2 regions of the Planococcus sp. ANT_H30 genome follow, and region 2 is predicted to be linked to the other one. Evidence: a T-box and tRNA genes for the amino acid it is inferred to sense, from the RefSeq annotation. Region 2 holds a T-box; the other holds one or more tRNA genes.
The links. A T-box is a leader RNA that pairs with one kind of tRNA and senses whether it is charged. The one in region 2 lies ahead of argS (arginine--tRNA ligase), so its partner is inferred to be a tRNA-Arg.
Positions count from the first base shown of each region.

Region 1: it encodes a tRNA-Arg, which carries the amino acid that the T-box ahead of argS (arginine--tRNA ligase) is inferred to sense. The anticodon was not compared.

Region 1 is NZ_VOBJ01000002.1:314,330-317,530, forward strand. Features, by position in the region: gene FQ085_RS07465 (acyltransferase family protein) at 1-1,099, opposite strand, end outside; tRNA gene FQ085_RS07470 (tRNA-Arg) at 1,318-1,391, opposite strand; gene FQ085_RS07475 (XTP/dITP diphosphatase) at 1,530-2,141, opposite strand; gene rph (ribonuclease PH) at 2,138-2,887, opposite strand; gene racE (glutamate racemase) at 2,964-3,201, opposite strand, start outside.
Region 2 is NZ_VOBJ01000010.1:99,271-102,471, reverse strand. Features, by position in the region: gene FQ085_RS16175 (hypothetical protein) at 90-686, opposite strand; T-box leader at 1,100-1,312, shown strand; gene argS (arginine--tRNA ligase) at 1,367-3,058, shown strand.

The sequences.
Region 1 (3,201 bases), on a different contig from region 2:
CTCCTGAGAAAACAAAAATGATACTTGCTGTTTTCCAAAGGGACAGTTGGATGTTTCGAACAGGTACTTCGAAGCCGTAAATTGTCACATAAGCAAAAATCGCGGCGACGGTCATGATGAGCAATCCACCTATAAGTGACACGGTTTCGACCTCGAACAAAGCATAATAGAAAATCAGGAGCGGCCAATGCCACAAATAAAACGCGTACGAAATACTTCCGAATTTCACTAAAGGCTTCCAGCTGAGCAATCGGAAAGCACTGAAATGGGTCGAATAATTCCCAGCAACGATAATCAGGACAGCGGATAACACTGGCCATAACGCAGCATAACCTGGGAACAGCTGGGATACTTGCAAGACGATACCGCAGCTAATCAATCCGATTAACCCCATCCACCCTAAAACCCAGGAAAGACGTGAGGAAATCACTATTTTATGAATGGTTAACGCAAGGATTCCACCCACTCCAAATTCCCATACACGTGTGAAGGTATGGTAATAAGCAACTGGCTGATTGACAATCGTTAAGTAAACAGAATAGCCGAAAGATGCGATCGCAACTACCGAAATCACGATGATCAGCATACGTTTAATGTGATTGCTTGAGAAAAGTCTTAATAAAGTAATCGCCACAAAAAACAGCAATAACCAAACTAAGTAAAACTGAAATTGAATGCTCAACGCCCAAAAATGCTGAAACGGAGAAGCACTGTTGTTCTGAGCCAAATAATCTACAGAATCGATGGCAAGCCGCCAATTCTGAAAATAAAACGCCGAAGCTAAAAATTCGTTGAGTGTTTGCTGCTTTGTAAACACTGGCAATATGTATAGACCCGCAATTAAAGTTGTAATACTAATTAGCCAAGCTGTAGGCAACAATCGTTTCATCAGTTTGACAATATAAGAAAAGTACAATACTTTGCCATTTTTCCGGTACATAGACAATAAAGATGTTGTGATCAAAAATCCCGATACAACAAAAAAGACATCTACGCCACCTGAAACTCGATTAAACCATATATGATAAATGGCTACTAGTATCGCCGCAATTGTACGCAAGCCTTCCAATTCGGGGCGAATACGCCTTTTGGTTTCCATAAACTTTCGCCACTCCTTATTATTGATAAATAGTTGAATACAATTGTATCATATTCTTAATTTCTCACTTTTTTTCTGTAAATTAGATTTATTCGAGTCGGAAATAGACCTACAAACAGACATGTTGAGCGTCCTTAATACTTTTTCTACACACAAAACCTCCACACCGTTTAATAAACGATGTGGAGGTTTTGTTCGAATTATGTACATTCCTATAATGTCCCAGGAGGGATTCGAACCCCCGACCGACGCCTTAGAAGGGCGTTGCTCTATCCAGCTGAGCTACTGAGACGAAAGCTTTCTTAGAGACTAGACGGTGGCACCTGCAATTGCGGGCGGCTTTGCTTTTCTATTGAAAGACAATTTTAATTATAGAAATGATTTGAAGAAAAGTCAATGCTATTTTAAAAAAACATTAAAATAAATGAATTCAGCTTTGTTTTTCTTCATTTAACCACTTAGGCATGCGCTGTTGTAACTCGCGCAAGGCATTGCCGCGATGGGAAATTGCAGCCTTTTCGTGAGGCAACAATTCAGCCATCGCTTTGCTTTGTGCAGGAACGTAAAAAATGGGATCGTAGCCAAAACCATTATTGCCTTGAGGCGTACTAAGAATAATTCCTTCACAAGAACCCGAAAATGTTTCAGTCTTCTCGTTAGGCGCTGCTACCGCTAGGACACAACGAAAACGTGCTGTACGTCCGTTTTCAGGCACGCCAGACATTTTCTCAAGCACTTTATCAATATTTGCGCTATCGCTCTTAGCAGCACCCGCATAGCGTGCTGAATAGACACCTGGTTCACCGTTCAATGCATCAATTTCTAATCCGCTATCATCGGAAATAACAGGAATACCTAATACTTTCGAAACGGCTTCTGCTTTTAAGATGGCGTTTTCTTCAAAAGTGACACCCGTTTCTTCTACATCCAGGTCTTGTGCTACGTCTAGTAGAGTCAACACTTTATACCCAAGAGGGGCAAGCAACGCTTCAAAATCTTTAGCTTTGCCTTTGTTTTGAGTTGCAATTACAATTTTTTTCATTGTTCCACAACGACCTTTTCTCCAATACGAGCAGCAATATCGCCTAGCGCGCTACGTTGCATCGCAATCAATTGATGAATTCCTGCTTCTCCAAGGTCCAGCAATTCGTTGAGTTGAGCACGTGTAAACGTAGACTCCTCTCCCGTTCCTTGTAATTCCACGAAATGACCTGCCCCTGTCATAACTAGGTTCATATCAACTTCAGCGCTAGAATCCTCAACGTAATTCAAGTCAAGAATGGATCCGTTTTCAGCTGTAACGCCGACACTTGTTGCAGCAAGAAAATCCGTTACTGGAAATGCCGGAAGCTCTAGCTTACTAATAGCCATCGTCATAGCGATAAATGCCCCTGTAATCGATGCTGTACGCGTTCCACCATCTGCTTGGATTACGTCGCAATCGATCCACAATGTACGCTCACCTAGCTTCTCCAGATCCACAACAGCTCGCAACGCACGACCAATCAGTCGCTGAATTTCCATTGTCCGTCCACCAATTTTCCCAGCTGAAGCCTCACGACGGTTTCGGCTGTTCGTTGCACGTGGCAACATGGAATATTCTGCTGTTATCCAGCCCTTGCCTTGACCTCTCAAGAATCCTGGAACTTTGTCTTCAATCGTCGCTGTACAGATTACTTTCGTCTGTCCCACCGTGATTAATACCGAACCTTCTGGGTGAATCAAATAGTCTACGTCCACTGAAACAGGACGCAACTCGTTAGTTTGTCTATTATCTATGCGTGTCATAAAAATCCTCCTTGTATATGCTCAAATAGCTTACCATATTTCGCTGATAACGACAAAAACCTGACAGCATCTGCTATCAGGTTTTGGGAAATCGAATCGAATAGATCATGGGTCTTTCAATGCCTAACCATTTATGAATAATGGAGCCAAAAATCTGAGTAGATCCCGATGTATAAAAGCGATGCACCGGCGGCTTGTTCCAATTTGCAAACTGCTGTTTATAGCTCAAGTATCGCTCGACGTCTTTGGCCGTTTCTTCTGCTGACGACAAAACGTTCACCGTATCTCCAAGAACTTCCTCAATAAAACCTTGT
Region 2 (3,201 bases):
TTAAAGCGTATACGAAGTGATTTTTACTAGGATGTACACTTGTCTAGTAAGAGCTTAAGCATTTTCTCAAGAGAAAGACGCTTATATCTTTATTTTTTAAATTCAGCTTTAAGAAGGTAGACAAGATCATATTGTGCTAGTTCATCTATGTGATTTTCAACATCGTTAAAAAAATCAGTAGATAGACTACTTATAACTTGATCATTTGAATAACTAATATTAGCTAATACCAACTCATCGTCAATCGACTTTTTTTCACCTTCAAGTTGTCCCCAAACACTTGCCATATCAACCAAATCTTCTGGATTAATTTCTATATTACTTACGGAACCTGTATGACCGTTACTACTAATTCCAATATTAAACGTCTGTTTTTCACCATCGTTCTCTAGTTTGGAGGTTGCAAAAATAATAGTACCGTTACCCTCTGCCTCTGCAGATAGAGAACCAACTATCTCCTCAATCAATGTACCTGATTGGTATTTTTCAACCCATACAGATACCTCTTTGTATTCACTATTAATACTGAAATCGAAAACAAATGATTTATCTGAAGTAGTTGTCAATATCGCACGTTCTTTCTCTGTTAATTCAACAGCAGAAATAGAGTTTGATTTTTCAACATCATTTGCACAGGCGCTCAAAAAAACGAACGACAGTGCGAGAAGTGTAGTTACTCTTTTCATTTAATGCCTCCTTTTATCTATCTATTCTATTATCTGTTTATAGTCTAGTTGTGTTGAAGAAACTAACTGAATATTTTTATTATATCGCAAGAAATAGATTTTGACTGATGATTTGCTGGAAATTCATCTTTTTACAAGTTTTGTATTGGTTAATCATTAGTTTTAACGAGTCTATATAAAGAAACAGTATGATAAAAGCTAATCTATGAGAAGAGAAAGCTATTATTCTTCTCATCTCAAAGCCAGAGTAGTCGAAACTAGTCAAGGACAATCTGGAAATTTGCAGAAGGCAAAAGCAACTAAAAAAGCTTCCTTTTTACTGAGTTAGCTATTTGAAAGTAATAATAAATAGGGTCTGTTCTTTAAGGAGTTTGACTTAAGGAAATTAGTAGGGTATGCTAATTGAAAAATATGTAAATTCTATGATGAAGAGAGTAGTTGTAATTAGATCCACTAGCGAGTCAGGGATGGTGAAAGCCTGATAGGTTCTATTACGATGAAGCGCACTTCTAAGAAACTGCCTGAATAATTTAGTAGGGTATTGTCGGGATATCCCGTTATCATGTTGAGCCGGTCCATAATAGTTGGACAATAAGAGTGGTACCGCGGGAAAGCCCGTCTCTGTATAACATATACAGAGACGGGCTTTTTTATTTTTATCTAAAAAAGGGGGAGATTGTATGGATTTATTGAGAACTTACGCTGATGAAATTGCTTCAAGTTTGAGCGGAATACTGGAGTTTAATGAGGTTGTGAAATTGATTGAACAACCAAAATATAGCACACAAGGAGATATAGCTTTCCCCTGTTTCACATTGGCAAAGCTACTTAAAAAGTCTCCAGTAGAAATAGCAAAAGACTTGGCACAAAAAGTTTCCCATCCTTTTTTTGAAAAGGTAGTGGCGGAAGGTCCGTATGTAAACTGTTTTTATAACAAAACTGTTGTCAGTTTAAAAACGATAAAAACAGTTTTACATAAGCGCACTGAATACGGATCTTCTGATATGGGACAGTCAAAGGTTGTGACTTTAGATTTCTCTTCTCCAAATATTGCGAAACCCTTTTCTATGGGTCATCTTAGATCAACTGTTATTGGTAACTCTTTAGCAAACATATCCGAAAAATGTGGCTTCCAAACAGTTCGAATCAATCACTTAGGTGACTGGGGAACTCAATTCGGTAAATTGATTGTTGCTTATAAAGCTTGGGGGAAAGAAGCAGATGTAAAAAATGAACCCATTAGTGAATTGTTGAAGCTGTATGTTAAGTTCCATGAGAAAGCTGAGGCAGATCCGGCCTTGGAAAATAGCGCGAGACTGTGGTTCAAAAAGCTTGAAGACGGAGATGAGGAAGCGAGAAAATTATGGGAATGGTTCCGAAACGAGTCGCTTCAAGAATTCGCTAAAATTTATAAATTATTAGATATTGATTTTGATTCCTATAATGGTGAAGCATTTTATAACGATAAAATGAATGAAATAGTGAAGTTGCTTGAGGAAAAACAATTGTTGGTGAAGTCAAATGGAGCTGACATTGTTGATTTGAGCAACTATAACTTGCCGCCATTATTAATTAGAAAATCAGATGGTGCTACACTATATGGCACCCGTGATTTAGCAGCAGCTGTTTTCAGAAAAAGAAATTATCAATTTGATAAATCCTTTTATGTAGTAGGACAAGAACAGACACTGCATTTTAAACAATTGTTTTTTGTGCTGGAAAAACTGGGATACGAATGGGCAAATGACATGATCCATGTTCCTTTTGGTTTCATCTTGAAGCATGGGAAAAAGATGTCCACTAGAAAAGGCACAGTAGTATTACTGGAGCAAGTCATCAAAGAAGCAATTGGACTGGCAGAGAAAAATATAGCTGAAAAAAGTCCGACTTTGGCTTTCAAGGACGAGGTTGCAAAAATGGTCGGAGTTGGAGCTATCATTTTTCATGATTTAAAAAACGAACGTCAAAATAATATAGAATTCTCGCTTTCAGAAATGCTGAAATTTGAAGGTGCTACGGGTCCATACGTTCAATATGCGCATGCAAGAGCTCGTTCGATTTTAACCAAGTCTGGCATTGATAGTTATCATCTCAATCCAGTGGGGTTAAATGATGACTACAGTTGGCCGATCGTAAAGTTATTACTTGCATTCCCAGAAATTATTGCAAAAAGCTTTGATCATGCTGAACCTTCACAAATTGCTAAATACCTAATTTTACTGGCACAAGAATTTAACACCTATTATAGCCACGTGAAAATACTAAACGAAGATCTTGAGCAAGAAGGGAGATTAGCATTGGTTCAAGCAGTAACAATTGTCTTAAAGGAAGGGTTACGATTACTGGGAGTCAAAGCACCTGAAAAAATGTAAGGAAGAAATTTAGCGAAGTGCACGAACTAACTCTTATTTTGATAATAAACGCTAGAAACGTTTTATCTAGGATTGAATATCAGGAAGGGAGGAAGTTAAAGTGCTTTTCTCTTGCTTTATGTCTAGGATCAAATCATATGTAC